2 regions of the Kocuria sp. LUK genome follow, and region 2 is predicted to be linked to the other one. Evidence: riboswitches for the same ligand, from Rfam matches in the RefSeq annotation. Region 2 holds a riboswitch; the other holds the start of a gene.
The links. A riboswitch is a leader RNA that binds a small molecule or an ion and turns the genes downstream of it on or off. The one in region 2 is predicted to bind cyclic di-AMP.
Positions count from the first base shown of each region.

Region 1 (7,583 bases), on a different contig from region 2:
AAGTCGTGGGTGTGCAGCTGCCGGCCGCGGAAGCGCTCGCGCCCGGGGTAGTGGGGCCAGTACGGGCGGTCCCACGTGCCGGTCCCGTTGATCAGCAGCCGGGTCTCCCACGCGCCGTCCTCGGCCGTCACGCGCAGCGGCCCGGCGTCGTCGCCGGTCGTGGACCCGACCCGGCGCACGGTCACCGGGCGGTGGACGGGCAGGCCGAAGCGGCGCTCGTAGTCGCCGTAGTAGCGGGCGACCACGGCCGAGGCCGGCTCGGCGGGATCAGGCTCCCCCAGGGGCATCCCGGGCAGGTCGTGGATCGCGTGGGCCCCGCCGAAGGTCAGCGAGGGCCACCGGTGGCGCCACGCGCCCCCGGGCCCGGGGTTGGCGTCGAGGACCACGAAGTCCCGCTCAGGCTCCAGCCCCCGGCGCAGCAGGTGGTGGGCGGCGGACAGCCCGGCCTGCCCGGCCCCGAGAACGACGACGTCCAGCACGGCGACTCCTTCATTGACACGTCAATGAAGGACAACGCGGGACGGGATCCCGCTGTTCCCGGGCGCGTCCGGCTCAGGCCCGCCCGGGCTCGTGCTCCCGCGCGGCCCCGGCCTCCCGCAGGGCGTCCCCGGTGAGGCGGAAGACGGACCACTCGTCCTGGGGCAGGGCCCCGAGGGTGCGGTAGAAGCCGATGGACGGCTCGTTCCAGTTCAGCACGCTCCACTCCACGCGGGCCCAGCCCCGGTCGACCGCGTGCCGGGCGAGGGTGCGCAGCAGCTCCTTGCCGTGGCCGGCGCCGCGGGCCTCGGGGCGGACGTAGAGGTCCTCGAGGTGGATCCCGTGCACGCCCTCCCAGGTGGAGAAGGTGCGGAACCACAGGGCGAAGCCGAGCAGGCGCTCGCCGTCGTCCACGACATGGGCGAAGACCGCCGGGTGCGCCCCGAACAGGGCCTCGGCCAGCTGCTCCTCGCTCATGCGCACGGCATCGGGCTCCCGCTCGTACTCGGCCAGCTCCCGCACCATCGCCAGGACGGCGGGGACGTCCTGGGGGCGGGCCTCACGGATCTGCGACATGCCCGGACCCTATCGCACGCTCCCGGGCCCGGTGAGCAGGGAGCGCACGTGCGCGAGCGCCCGCCGGGCCTCGGGGGTCCACCACGCGCCGACGTAGACGTGGAAGGCGCCGGGCTCGTAGATCAGCCGGCCCGGGTTGCCCGCGGCGGCCAGCCGGCGGGCGAACTCGAGGGCGTCGGCGGTGAGGATGTCGAGCCCGCCCTGCACCACGTGCACCGGCGGCAGGTCCTCGACCCGCCCGTAGAGCGGGCTGACCACGGGGTCGGTCAGTGCCCGGTCCCCGGCCCAGGCGGCGCACAGGGGCTGGACCTCGTCGACGGCCAGCATCGGGTCGTGCGGGTCCAGCTCGCGCACGGCCGGGTGGGAGGCGGTGAGGTCCAGGGCCGGGGAGAAGGCGACGACGTGGTCCGGGCCGCGCCGGCCGGCGTCGCGCAGGGCCATGGCCAGGCCGATCGCGAGGTTGCCGCCGGCGGAGTCGCCGGCCACCACGATCCGCCGCGCCCCCGGGTCCTCGGCCAGGCCGGCCCAGGCGGCGGTGAGGAAGTCGTAGCCCTCGTCGGCGTCGCCCTCGGGGGCCAGCCGGTACAGCGGGACGGTGACGGTGGTGCCGGTGCCCCGCACGAGCTCGCGCACGATCCCCCAGTGCGCGGGCAGCAGCGGGTTCACGAACGCCCCGCCGTGCAGGTAGACCAGGTGGGTCCCGTCCGCCCCGGCGCGCGGGGTCAGCCGCAGCACGGGCCGCCCGGCGACCTCGGTGCGCTCCACGGCGTGGCTGCGCCGCAGGTCCCGCGGGAGGCGGGCGGGCGGCGGGTAGGGCCGACCGTGCAGCGCGGCGAGCTCCCGCCGCGGCGTGCGGCGGGAGCGGGCGGCGACCGCCCGGGCGGTCAGGGCCATCCTCAGGCTCACGGGGGCATTCCTCCGGTGCTCGTCCGGGCGCGGCGGGGCTCCTCCACGACTCGTACCGCAGGCTACCGCGCCTCCGGCGGGAGGGGCCGGGCGCCGGCGCGGTCGGCGGACCGGCACGGCGCCCGGCGTCGTCGTCGGCGGGCCCCGGGGAGGGCGCGTGGTCTCAGGCCTCCGCGAGCTGCTCGGCCGCCTCGGCGGCGGGCACGGTCTGCGCCCCGGTGATCAGCGACGCGGCCCGCTCGGCGATCATGGCGGTGGGCGCGTTGGTGTTGCCGCTGGGCACGCGGGGCATCACTGAGGCGTCGACCACGCGCAGCCCGGCGAGACCGTGCACGCGCAGGTCCCCGGGGGAGACGACCGCCTCGGGGCCCGTGCCCATCCGGCAGGTGCCGACCTGATGGTGGTAGGTGGTCACCCACCGGTGGAGGTAGGCGGTCTCCTCCTCCTCGGTGCGCACGTCCTCGCCCGGGTAGAGCTCCACCGCGCCCCAGTCCTCGGCCAGCGGCGCGGTGCGCACCATGGCGCGGGCCTGGCGGAACGAGGCCAGCAGCGCCTCGCGGTCCCGGGGGTCGGCGAAGATCCGCGGGTCCAGTGCCACGGGGTCGGCCACGCCCGGGCCGGTCAGGCGCACGGTCCCGCGGGAGTGGGGGCGGACCAGGCCGGCGTGCAGGGTGAAGGCGTTGGCGGGGCCGGTCATGCCCTCGTCGTACATCGGCACGGAGAAGTGGATGGGCTGGGTGTCGGGGACCTCGAGGTCCGGGCGCGAGCGCCAGAACAGGTGGGTCTGAGTGACGGACCAGTCGGTCTCGGGGTGCTCGATCGTGCGGGCGGTGGCCTCGGCGATCACGGGCGCGAGCAGGTGGTCGTGGAGGTTCTCCCCCACCCCGGGCAGGTCGTGGACGAGCGGGACGCCGACCTCCGCGAGGTGCTCCGCCGGGCCGATCCCGGAGCGCAGCAGGATCTTGGGCGAGTCGATGGCCCCGGCGCACAGCACGACCTCGTCCGCGGGAATCACCTCGGGCTCGGCGTCCGGGTCGGCCAGGGGGACGACGGCGACGCCGGTGGCCCGGCCGTCCTCGACGAGCACCCGCTGCACCAGCACGCCGGTGCGCAGGCTCAGCCGGGGGTGGTCCAGCACCGGGCGGACGCAGGCCATCCACGTGGTGAAGCGCCGGCCCTCCCGGACGTTGATCTGCTGCTGGGAGATCCCGTCGAGGACCCCGGCGTTGTAGTCCTCGTTGCGCTCGACGCCGAGCTCCTCGGCGGCCTCGACGATCGACGCGAAGAGGGGGTTGAGCGGGTAGTCCTGGACCACGGGCACGGGCCCGTCGGTGCCGCGGCTCGGGTGCGGCTCGGTCCCGGCCGGGGGGACGTAGGTCTCGAGGGCGGTGAACCACGGGAGCACGTCCGACCAGCCCCACCCGGGGCAGCCGTCGGCGGCCCAGGCGTCGTAGTCCTGGGCGGCTCCGCGCACCCAGATGGTGGCGTTGAGGGAGTGGGAGCCGCCGAGCACCCGCCCGCGGGGCCAGTGGATCACCCGGCCGCCGGCGTGGGCCTGGGGCACCGTGGCGTAGTCCCAGTCCTCGGGCGCGTGCCACAGCTCCCCGAGCCGGGAGACGAGGTGGATCGCGGGGTTGGCGTCCTCGCCGCCGGCCTCGAGCAGGACCACCTCGTGGCCGGCGTCGAGCAGGCGGCGGGTGAGGATGCTGCCGGCGGTCCCGGCGCCGACGACGACGTACTTCGTGCGCTGCGATGCGTTCATGGCCCCAGTGTGACCCGGGGCACGCGGCACGGCCTTGACCGGGAGCGCAGGATCCTTGTCCGCCGGCGCAGGGCCGGTGCGCAGATGCGCACGGGCGGTCAAGGACCGTGCCGCCACGGTCAAGCACGCCGGGTGTGCCCCGGGTCACGATGGGGGCGGATGCACCCGAACGCCACCGAAGGAGATCCCCGTGACCACCACGACCGACACCGACCGGACCCCGGACGTCCTGGCCTACGACGAGCTGCTCGCCGCGATCACCGACCCGGCCGGCCGCGAGATCCTCGACCCCGCCACCGGCGAGGTCGTCGGCCGCGCCCCCGAGCGCACGGCCGAGGACCTGGACCGGGCGGTCGGACGGGCCCGGGCCGCGCAGCCGGGCTGGGCCGCCGTGCCCGACGCCGAGCGCTGCGCCCTGCTGCTGCGCGCCGCCGACGCCGTCGAGGCGAGCGCCGGAGCCCTGGCCGAGCTGCTCTCCCGCGAGCAGGGCAAGCCGGTGCAGCAGGGCCCCAACGCCCTGTTCGAGGTCGGCGGGGCGGTGGCCTGGCTGCGCGCCACGGCGTCCCTGCCCCTGGAGCCGGAGACCCTCTTCGACGACGAGACCGGGACCGCGACCCTCACCTACGACCCGATCGGGGTCGTGGGGGCGATCGGCCCGTGGAACTGGCCCGTGATGATCACGGTCTGGCAGATCGCGCCGGCGCTGCGGATGGGCAACACCGTGGTCGTCAAGCCCTCCGAGCACACGCCCCTGTCCGTGCTGGGCCTCGTGCACGTGCTCGGCCGGGTGCTGCCCGAGGACGTGCTCACGGTGGTCCCGGGCGGGCGCGAGGTCGGCGAGGCGCTGTCGACGCACCCGGGCGTGGACAAGCTGATGTTCACCGGCTCCACCGCCACGGGGCAGGCGATCATGCGTGCCGCCGCGGACGGGCTCACCCGCCTGACCCTGGAGCTCGGCGGCAACGACGCCGGGATCGTGCTGCCCGACGCCGACCCGGAGGCGATCGCGGAGGGCCTGTTCTGGGGGGCGTTCATCAACACCGGCCAGACCTGCGCGGCGCTCAAGCGCCTCTACGTCCACGAGGACCGCTACGACGCGGTGTGCGAGGCCCTGACCGCGGTCGTCGCCCGGATGCCGATGGGGCGGGGCCTGGAGGAGCACAACGTGCTGGGGCCGCTGCAGAACCGGGCGCAGTACGAGATCGTGGCCGAGCTGGTGGAGCAGGCGCGGGCCGGCGGCGGGCGGGTGCTCGTCGGCGGGGACCCGGACGAGTCGGCCCCCGGCCACTTCTACCCCGCGACCCTGGTGGCCGACCTCGACGACGACAACCCGCTGGTGACCCAGGAGCAGTTCGGCCCGGCCCTGCCGATCGTGAAGTACTCGGACGTCGACGAGGCGGTCGCGATGGCCAACCGCCTCGACGTGGGCCTGGGCGCCTCGGTCTGGTCCGCCGACCCGGAGAAGGCCCGGGAGGTCGCTGCGCGCCTGCAGGCCGGCACGGTGTGGATCAACAAGCACGGGGCCGTGGACCCGCGGATGCCCTTCGGCGGCATCAAGCGCTCCGGCTTCGGCGTGGAGTTCGGCGTCGAGGGCCTCAAGGCGCTCGGCGTCCCGAAGGTCATCGCCTCCTGACCGGCACGACAGACAGCGGGGCCCGCCCGGGACGGCAGCTGCCGTCCCGGGCGGGCCCCGGTGCCGCGGTGGGCGTCAGCGGAAGCTGACGTAGGCGTCGACCGGCATGGCGTCCACGGAGTGCACGACGGTGCCCTGGGACGGGTTCAGCGCGGAGATCATCTTGCCGCCGCCGAGGTAGATCCCGATGTGGGCGCCGCCGTTCTGGACGACGAGGTCGCCGGGCTGCGGGTCGGAGGTCGGGGTCCCGGCCGCCCACTGCTGCTGGCTGGTGCGGGGCAGGTCGATGCCCTGCTGCTCGTAGACCCACTGGGTGAAGCCGGAGCAGTCCCAGGCGCCGGGCTCGGTGCCGCCGTAGGCGTAGCCGCTGCCCTCCTGCTGCATCGCGGTGCCGACGATGCCGCCGGAGGACGCGGTGGAGGCGATCTCGACGACGCCCTCCGACTGGGGGGCGAGATCCGTGCCGGCGGGCTCCCCGGCCGGGGCGGCCGTGGGCGCGTCCAGCGGCGCGGGGGCGGCCGTGCTCGCCGTGGCGAGCGACGCCGTCGCCGCGGCGGGCGCGGTGGACGAGCTCTCCGGGGCGGCCGGGAGCTCGGCGTAGGCCTGGGCCGGGGCCACGGAGCCGAGCACCGCCGCGCCGGCGGCGGCCGTGAGCACGGTGCCGCGCACGAGACGGGACGAGGCGCTCGCGCGGTGGCGGGCGGAGCTGCTGCTGAAGAAGGTCATGCTGGTGTTCCTCCCTGCGCCTGCGGGGTGAGCTGTCGGGTTCGGGTGGGAGTCACCCGGCCGCCCGGACGCGCACGTCCGGGCGAGCTTCACCCCGAGGTCCCGGGCGGACCGGGACCGGGAAGTGGTTCCCCCGCTTCTGCCGAAACGGTCTGGTGGACCCCGAGCACCGGCAGAACTCGGCGTCGTGCCCGGGGGTGCCGGGCGGATCCGTCCTCGGCACGTCGGCGACCGTAGCCAGCCCGGAACCCGAATGTCACATTTCGATAACGGCATCTTCGGGGCCGTTCTCAGCCTCCTGTGCGGCGCGTCCCACCCCGCACTCAGCACCCGCGCCGGGGCGGGCTCCGGCCCGGACAGCCGGATCCGGGCTCCTCCTCGCGGGCCCCCGGCGGGCCCCGGCGCTCCCGGGACCGGGCTGACCAGGGGCGTCGCGCCCTCGGACGGAGCGTGTCCGCCCGCCGGCGCGCCCCGGACGGGAGCCGGCGGACCGGTTCCCGCACCCAGCGGCCGGGGAGGACGGCTCCAGGCGGGAATCAGGATGTGCGGTTCACCACGGGCGGGAGCCGGCGGGATTCTTCACCGGACCTTCATGTCCCGCGGGGCCCACCGCCCCGTCCGGGGCGGTCCGGGGCGGGGGGCGGGGTGAGGAGCTGCGGGGCGTGGGCGCAGGACGCGGCCGGCGCCCACGAGCGCCCCGGCGCCACCTCCGCGGGCGCCGGCGGCGGCGCGGCTCAGGCCGCCGCGGTCCCCCGGGCGCGGCCGTCCCGCAGCCGCAGCAGCACGGGTGCGGCCACCGCGGCCACGGCGTAGGCGCCGATGGCCAGCACCACGATGGTCGCCCCCGGGGACAGGGGCTGCACGTAGGTGATCGCGAGCCCGGCCACGCACACCGCGGCGCCCAGGCCCATCGCCACGGCCATGGTGGTGGCGAAGGAGCGGGTCAGCAGCTGCGCGGTGGCCACCGGCACGATCATGATCGCCGAGACCAGCAGCACCCCGACCACCCGCATGGACACCGAGACGGTCAGGGCCGCGACCACGGCCACGAGCAGGTTCAGCGCCTGGACCGGCACCCCGGAGGCGCGGGCGAACTCCTCGTCGTGGCACAGGGCGAACAGGGCCGGGCGCAGGCCGATGCCCACGCCGAGGATGAGGGCGGCCAGCCCGGCGGTGAGCCACACGTCCGCGGTGGTCACCGTGGAGATCGAGCCGAAGAGGTAGCCGGTGAGGTTGGCCGAGGTGCCCCCGGCGATGCCGATCAGCAGCACGCCGCCGGCGATCCCGCCGTAGAACAGCAGGGCCAGGGCCACGTCCCCGCTCGTGCGCCCGCGCCGGCGCACGGCCTCGAGCAGCAGGGCCCCGCCCACGGAGGCCACGATCGCCCCGGGCACGGCCAGGGCGTCCTTGTCCCCCAGCCCGGCCGCGGCACCGGTGAGCCAGCCCATGGCCACGCCGGTCAGGGCCATGTGCCCGATGCCGTCGCCCAGCAGCGCCATCCGC
Region 1 is NZ_JAJMZI010000002.1:398,806-406,388, reverse strand. It holds gene LQU92_RS04635 (NAD(P)-binding domain-containing protein) at 1-479, opposite strand, end outside; gene LQU92_RS04630 (GNAT family N-acetyltransferase) at 553-1,053, opposite strand; gene LQU92_RS04625 (alpha/beta hydrolase fold domain-containing protein) at 1,063-1,959, opposite strand; gene LQU92_RS04620 (GMC family oxidoreductase) at 2,123-3,721, opposite strand; gene LQU92_RS04615 (aldehyde dehydrogenase family protein) at 3,912-5,354, shown strand; gene LQU92_RS04610 (C40 family peptidase) at 5,430-6,080, opposite strand; cyclic di-AMP (ydaO/yuaA leader) riboswitch at 6,086-6,275, opposite strand; gene LQU92_RS04605 (metal ABC transporter permease) at 6,815-7,583, opposite strand, start outside.
Region 1: it holds a riboswitch for cyclic di-AMP, as region 2 does, so the genes downstream of both, LQU92_RS04610 (C40 family peptidase) here and LQU92_RS05870 (C40 family peptidase) in region 2, are expected to answer to the same signal.

Region 2 (7,583 bases):
CCACCGGCTGCGGCGCGGCGGCCGGCTTCGGGGCGGGCGCCGGCTTCGGGGCGGGCTTCGGCGCGGCCACCGGCTGCGGGGCGGGGGCCGGCTGGGGGGCGGCCACGGGCACGGCGACCGGGGCGGGCGCCGGGGCCGCGACGGCCGCCGGGGCGGCGGGCCGCGCGGCGGGCGCCTGGGGCTCCGCCTTCTTCGTCCCGGCCTTCTCGGTCTTCTTCGGCTCGGCCTTCTTCGCGGTCTTCGCCTCGGTCACGTGGGCGACCGGCTCGAGCGAGACCGTGGTGCCCGGCGCGGGGGTCGCGGCGGCGACGGCGGAGAGCGGGGCCTCGGCGCCGGAGTCCTGAGCGGGGGCGGCCTGCACGGAGACCGTCGTGGCCAGGGCCAGACCGGAGAACGCGGCGGCGGCGGCCACGGTGCGGGCCCTGCCGGAGAAGAAGGAGGTGGTGCCGGGGGCGGAGTGCGCGGAGCGGGACATGATCGGTGCGGGAGCTTTCTGCCGGGGGTGGGCCCGCACCGGCCGGGCGCACGGCAGGGCACCCCGCGGATGCGGCGCGGGGTGCTGCGGCGTGGCGCGGGCGGCGGTCCGGGATCGCGGAGGCCGCCCGTGGCGGGCGAGCGGAGGAGGGGTGTCCGGGAGAGCGGACGGGTGGACCGGAGGAGGGGGCACGGTCCGGGGTCCGCCGGGGCGGACGGGCGCCGCCCGGGACGGTCAGGACCGTCCCGGGCGGCGGGCCGGGTCAGCCGACGCGGTAGTACCCGTCGACCGGCATGGCGTCGACGGAGTGGATCTGGGTGCCCTGGGTCGGGTTGAGGGCGGAGATCATCTTGCCGCCGCCGATGTAGATGCCGACGTGGGCGCCGCCGTTCTGGGAGACCAGGTCACCGGGCTGCGGGGAGGCGACCGGGGTGGAGGCGGCGAACTGCGACCAGGTGGTGCGGGGCAGGTCGACACCCTGCTGGGCGAAGACCCACTGGGTGAAGCCGGAGCAGTCCCAGGCGCCGAAGGCGGTGCCGCCGTAGACGTAGCCGGAGCCGAGGCCCTGCATCGCGGTGCCCACGATGCCGCCGGAGGAGGCGGTGGAGGCGATCTCGACGGTGTCGTTCGACTGCACGGCCAGGCCGGCGGACGGCGCGGCGGGGGCCGGGGCGGCGGCGGGAGCCGGAGCCGGGGTCGCGGCGGGGGCCTCGTAGGTGTAGGAGGTCTGCGCGGCCAGCGACGAGGAGGCCGGGGTGGCGTAGACGGCACCGGCGCCGGTCGAGGCGGCGGGCACCTCGGCGTAGGCCTGGGCCGGGGCCACGGAGCCCAGGACGGCCGCGCCGGCGGCGGCGGCGATGGTGGTGTTGCGCACGGCGTGCGACGCGGTGGCGGCACGGTGGCGGGCAGAGTTCTGCTTGAAGAAAGCCATGGGTGTGTGTTCCTCCCTTTGCCTACGAGGTGAGCTGTCGGGTTCGGGTGGGAGACACCCGGTCGCGGGGCGCGGATGCCCCTGCGGCTTAACCCCAAGGACCCGGACGGACCGGGACCGGAAAGTGGTTCCCCCGCTTCTGCCAAGCAGTTTCTGTGTTTCGGACCCCGGGCACCGGCAGAATTCGGCGATGTGCTCCGTGGGGCGCCGATCCGACCAGTGATCGGCACGCGTTGAACAGTACATGACCTATTACGGAAGTGTCACGTTTTGATCACGACGGATCACGGATTGGCAACCTCGGGCGTCCGGATCGGGGCGCTCCGTGCCGCCTGAGCGTCTCGACCGGCTGGACGTCCGTCCGGTGCAGTGCGGGTCCGCGGCGCGGAATCCCGGGCCCGACCTGCGGCTGCGCGCTGCCGCGGGCGGCCGGGGCGTGATCCGGACGATGGTCGCTTGTGAGAGTCCGCACACCGTGCCGTCGGAGCCCTCCCGGAACCCGGTCGAGGACCTGCCGGTCGGGGCGCGGACGGGGCCGCCGGGCGGAGCGGACGGCCGGGCAGTTCAGGCGGTGACGCGGATGGCCTGGGCGGTGCGGGGGTCCAGCTCGGCGGCGCGGCCGGTGGCCGGCACCTCGACGAGGACGCGGCCGGACTCCTCGCGGGCCGTCACGCGCGCCCCGGTGAGCAGGCCCGTGTCGCTGAGCAGCCGCAGCAGCTCGGCGTCCGCCTGCACGACCTCCGGCAGCAGCGCCACCGTGTGCGGGGCCCCGGGATCCTGGCGGGCGGCGTCGAGCAGCGTCCGCTCGGGCCCGGGAGCCGGGGCGTCCTCGATCCCCAGCCCCGCGAGCCCGGGGATCGGCGTGCCGTAGGGGGAGAACCGCGGGCCCTCCAGCAGATCCACGATGCGGCGCTCGACCTGCTCGCTCATCACGTGCTCCCACCGGCAGGCTTCGTCGTGCACCTGCGCCAGGTCGAGGCCGATGACGTCGGCCAGCAGCCGCTCGGCGAGCCGGTGCTTGCGCATCACCTGCACGGCGCGCTCGCGGCCGGGGCCGGTGAGCATGAGGGAGCGGTCGGGGGAGACCGTGAGCAGGCCGTCGCGCTCCATCCGGGCGACCGTCTGGGAGACCGTGGGGCCGGAGTGGCCGAGGCGCTCCACGATGCGCGCGCGCATCGGGCGGATCCCCTCCTCCTCGAGCTCGAGGACGGTCCGCAGGTACATCTCGGTCGTGTCGATCAGGTCGCTCATGGGGTGGTTGTCCTTCCGCCGGCCGGCCGCACCGGGGATCCTGCCCGGGCCGGTTGTCCAGCACGAGCTTAGTCTCCGCGGCCGCGGCTCCCCTCCCGGCCCCGGCCCCGGGGGCTCACGACCGGGGCCGGGAGGCGTGACCGGTGGGGCAGAATGGTCCGGTGACCCCGGCCCGCCGGCCCTCCCGCCGGCCGGAGCCGGCACGCCGTCCCCGCCGCACGCACCCGAGGGAGTCCTCCTTGCCCGCCACCGTCACGATCCCCCAGCACCTGCTCCCGGCCGACGGGCGGTTCGGGGCCGGTCCCTCGAAGGTCCGCCCGGAGCAGGTCGAGGCCGTCCGGCGGGCCGGCGAGCGCCTGCTGGGCACCTCGCACCGCCAGGCCCCCGTGCGGGCGCTGGTCGGCTCCGTGCGGGAGGGACTGGCGCAGTTCCTGCGCCTGCCGGAGGGCTACGAGGTGCTCCTGGGCCTGGGCGGGGCGACCGCGTTCTGGGACGCGGCCGCGTTCGGGCTCGTGGAGCGCAGGGCCCAGCACCTGGTGTTCGGGGAGTTCGGGGCGAAGTTCGCCCAGGCCACCGACCGGGCACCGTTCCTGGCGGGCTCGACCGTCCTGGAGGCGGCACCGGGCACCCGCTCCCGGCCCCGCGCCGAGGAGGGCGTGGACGTCCACGCGTGGCCGCAGAACGAGACCTCCACGGGCGTGGCCGCCCCGGTGGTGCGCCCCGAGGGGGCGGCCGAGGACGCCCTGGTGCTCGTGGACGCGACCTCGGCCGCGGGCGGCACGGCCGTGGACCTGGCCGAGACGGACGTCTACTACTTCTCCCCGCAGAAGAACCTCGGCTCCGACGGCGGGCTGTGGCTGGGGACCTTCTCCCCCGCCGCGGTCGAGCGGATCGAGCGGATCGACGCCTCGGACCGGTGGATCCCGGACTTCCTGCGCCTGGGCACCGCCCTGGAGAACTCGCGCAAGGACCAGACCTACAACACCCCGGCCCTGGCGACCCTGGTGATGCTCGACGAGCAGCTGCGCTGGCTCAACGACCGCGGGGGGATGGACTGGGCGGCGGCGCGCACCGCGGAGTCCTCCGGCCGGGTCTACGCCTGGGCGGAGGACTCGGCCTTCGCGACGCCGTTCGTGGCGCGCCCGGAGGAGCGCTCCACGGTCGTGACGACCGTGGACCTCGACGCGTCCGTGGACGCCGCGGCCGTGGCCGCCGTGCTGCGCGCCCACGGGGTGGTCGACGTCGACCCCTACCGCAAGCTCGGGCGCAACCAGCTGCGGATCGCGACGTTCGTGGCGATCGAGCCGGACGACGTCTCGGCGCTGCTGGCGTGCGTCGACCACGTGGTCGGGCAGCTCCGCGCCGGTTCCTAGGCCGTCGCGCCCGGCCCGGCGGCCGTGCGGCCGGACCGCAGCCGGAGCAGGAAGATCAGGCCCACGGCCGCGCCGCCGGCCCCGGCGGCCACGGCCGCGCCCATCCCCCACCGCGGGCCCAGGGCGTCGGTCAGCCACCCGACCAGCGGGGCCCCGAGCGGGGTGCCGCCCATGAAGATCGCCATGTAGAGGCTCATCACGCGCCCGCGCATCACCGGTGACGTCGTCGACTGGACGTAGGCGTTGGCGGTGGTCATGATCGTCAGCGACGCCAGCCCGCACGGCACCAGCCACAGCGCGAACAGGGGCAGGGTCGGGGCCGTCGCGGCGCCCAGGCAGGCGAGCCCGAAGGCTGCGCTGCCGCCGAAGACGTAGCGCAGCCGCGCCCGCCGGCGCCGCGCCGACAGGAGCGCCCCCGCGACCGTCCCGAGGGCCAGCACCGAGTTGAGCGCCCCGAACACCTCGGAGCCGCGGCCGAACTCCGGTCCGGCCATGGCCGCGAGGAAGACGGCGAAGTTCATCCCGAAGGTGCCGAGGAGGAAGACCGCCACGAGCACGGCCACGATGTCGGGGCGCCCGGCCACGTAGGCCAGGCCCTCCCGGATCTGGCCCCGGCCCCGGCCGCTGCGGGGCATGGGGCGCAGCTCCTTGCCGCGGATGACCAGGATCGCGGCGAGCATCGCCCCGAAGGTCACGGTGTTGAGCAGGAACACCCAGCCGGTGCCCACGGCGGCCACGAGCACGCCGGCCACGGCCGGGCCGATCAGCCGCGCCGAGTTGAACGACGTCGAGTTCAGCGCGACCGCGTTGGAGAGGTGCTCGTCGTCCACCAGCTCGGAGACGAAGGTCTGCCGGACGGGGGCGTCGACGGTCGTCGCGACGCCGAGGGCGAGCGCGAAGACGTAGACGAGCTCGAGGGTCACCGCGCCCGAGAGCACGAGCGCCCCGAGGGCGGCCGCGAGCGCGGCCATGGCCGTCTGCGTGCACAGCAGCAGCCGCCGGCGGTCGAGCCGGTCGGCGAGCACGCCGGCCCACGGGGCCAGGAGCAGCTGCGGGAGGAACTGCAGGGCGGTGACCACGCCGATGGCCGAGGCGTCGTGGTCGGTCAGCCCGTCGAAGACGAGCCAGGACTGGGCGGTGCGCTGCATCCACGTGCCGATGTTGGACACGAGGGCGCCGAGGAACCACGTCCGGTAGTTGCGGAAGCGGAAGGAGCGGAAGACCCCGCCCGCCGGCTCGCGGGCGGGTCCGCCGGCGGGGGCCGGCGCGGTCAGGACGGCTCGCCGGCGGGCGGGTGCTCGTCCGCGCCGGCGGGGCCCTGCGGGGCGGACGGCGCCCCGGCGTCGGGCTCGTCCGTGGCCGAGGCGGCGGCGGTCTCCGCCGCGGGGTCGGCGGCCGGGCCCGCCGGGGGCTCCGCCGTGGTGTCGTCGGGCTCGTCCCCGGTGTCGTCCTCCTGCGCCGCCCGCGCCTTCTCCTCGGGGCTGACCCGCTCGGACCAGGGGACCCACTCGGGGGCCAGGAGCGCGTCCCGGCCCGGGAGCAGGCCGAGCTCGCAGACCGTCACCGTGCGGCTGCGCGGGGCGCGGGCGAGGGTCGCGTACCAGTTCCAGCCGCGGTAGCCCGGCAGGGTGCACTCGAACAGGTGCGTCACGAGGCGGTCCTCCTCGACGCGCACGCCGTGGCCCTCCCCGACCTGGTCGTCGTCGGCGATCCCCGCCACGGCCTCGCGGGCGGTCGTGCGCGCCTCGACGAGCAGCGGGTCCGGGCGCGGGGCCCGGCGGCGCCGGGCCGGCCGGGCCGCCGGGGCGTCCGCGGTCGCCGGGGCGTCCGCGGTCGCCGGAGCGTCCGCGGTGGCGCCGGAGCGGTGCGGGGCGCTCGTGCCGGCTGCGCCCTCCGCCGCGGAGGCGTCCTCCGGCACGGGGGCTCCGGGGGTCTCCGGGGCGGCGGGCTCGGCAGCCGCCGGCGCACCGGTCTCCGGGTCGTCCGGACCCTCCGGAGCGGGGGGCTCGGCGGCCGGCGGCGCACCGGCCCCGGGGGCCGCCCCGGCGCGGTCGGCGCCCGCCGGGGCGGTCTCCCCGGCGGGGGCGCCCCCCGGTCGGGTCTGCCCGGCGGGGGCGTCCCCGACGGCGTCCTCCGGTGCGGCGCTGTGCTGCTCGGTCTCCTGGCTCACGGCTTCTCTCCCTGGGGGTGGGCGGACGGTCTCGGCGGGGTGCGGCTCAGACGTCCAGGTTGTCGGCCACGGTGCGCAGGATCGTGGCGATCTTGCGGCCGTGGGCGGAGTCCGGGTAGCGGCCGCGGCGCAGGCCGTTGGACATCCCGTCCAGCAGCTTGATGAGGTCCTCGGTGATGACGGCCATCTCCTCGGCGGGCTTGCGCACGTTGCGGGCCACCGACGGCGTGCGCTCCAGCAGGCGCACGGACAGCGCCTGCGCGCCCCGCCGGCCCTGGGCCACGCCGAACTCCATCCGGGTGCCCGGCTTCACCGTGCTCACCCCGGCCGGCAGCGCGGAGGAGGGCAGGAAGACCTCCTGGCCGTCGTCGGTCGCCAGGAAGCCGAAGCCCTTGTTGGAATCGAACCACTTGACCTTGCCGGTGGGCACGCTGTCTCCTCGTTCTCGTCGCGCTCTCGCGCCGTCGCGGGAAGGGTGGCCCGGCGGTTCCGCCGCACCACCCGTGGAACCTCTCATCCTAGCCCGCCGGGCCCGCCGCGGTGCGCCCGCGCTCCCGGCGGCCGCGGACCGTGCCGGGGACCGCCGGGAGCCGGTCGGGCGGCGCCCCCGGTATCCTGGAGGGCATGCCTGCTCCCGAGGACCGCCCCGCGACCACCGCCCGCCCCGACGTCCTCGCCCTGGGCGCGGTCGCGCTCGGGCTGGTCTGCGCACTGTGCCTGGCGCTGCTGCTGGTGCTCGAGGCCGCCGGCGCCGACCCCTGGGACGGGCTGACCGTCATCCCCTGGTTCGCGTTCCCGGTGGCGTTCCTGCTCCTGTGCGCCTCCCTGGTGCGCGCGCTGCGCCACCGCCGCCGCGCCTGAGGCCGGTCCCGGGCGGGCACACCGGCGCCGCCCGCGGCCCGTTCAGCGGGTTTTCAGCCTGCTCGGAGAAAATGGGGGCGTGAAGAACGAGACCCCCGAAGCGAAACTGCTCGTCGTCGACGACGAGCCCAACATCCTGGAGCTGCTGGCCACGTCCCTGCGCTTCGCCGGCTTCGAGGTGGTCACCGCCGCCAACGGCCGTGACGCCCTCGCGAAGGCGGAGACGGAGCACCCGGACCTCGCGGTGCTCGACGTCATGCTCCCCGACCTGGACGGCTTCACCGTCACCCGCCGGCTGCGCGCCGCGGGGCGGCACTTCCCCGTGCTGTTCCTCACCGCCAAGGACGAGACCGAGGACAAGGTCACCGGCCTGACGGTCGGCGGCGACGACTACGTCACGAAGCCGTTCAGCCTCGACGAGGTCGTGGCCCGCATCCGCGCCGTCCTGCGCCGCACCCAGCCGGCCGAGGAGGACGACTCGCGCCTGCGCGTGGACGACCTCGTCCTCGACGACGACGCCCA
Region 2 is NZ_JAJMZI010000003.1:43,475-51,057, reverse strand. It holds gene LQU92_RS05875 (C40 family peptidase) at 1-475, opposite strand, end outside; gene LQU92_RS05870 (C40 family peptidase) at 738-1,406, opposite strand; cyclic di-AMP (ydaO/yuaA leader) riboswitch at 1,414-1,606, opposite strand; gene LQU92_RS05865 (metal-dependent transcriptional regulator) at 1,971-2,657, opposite strand; gene serC (phosphoserine transaminase) at 2,897-4,030, shown strand; gene LQU92_RS05855 (MFS transporter) at 4,027-5,304, opposite strand; gene LQU92_RS15235 (DUF3027 domain-containing protein) at 5,301-6,200, opposite strand; gene LQU92_RS05845 (cold-shock protein) at 6,247-6,630, opposite strand; gene LQU92_RS05840 (hypothetical protein) at 6,825-7,061, shown strand; gene LQU92_RS05835 (response regulator transcription factor) at 7,141-7,583, shown strand, end outside.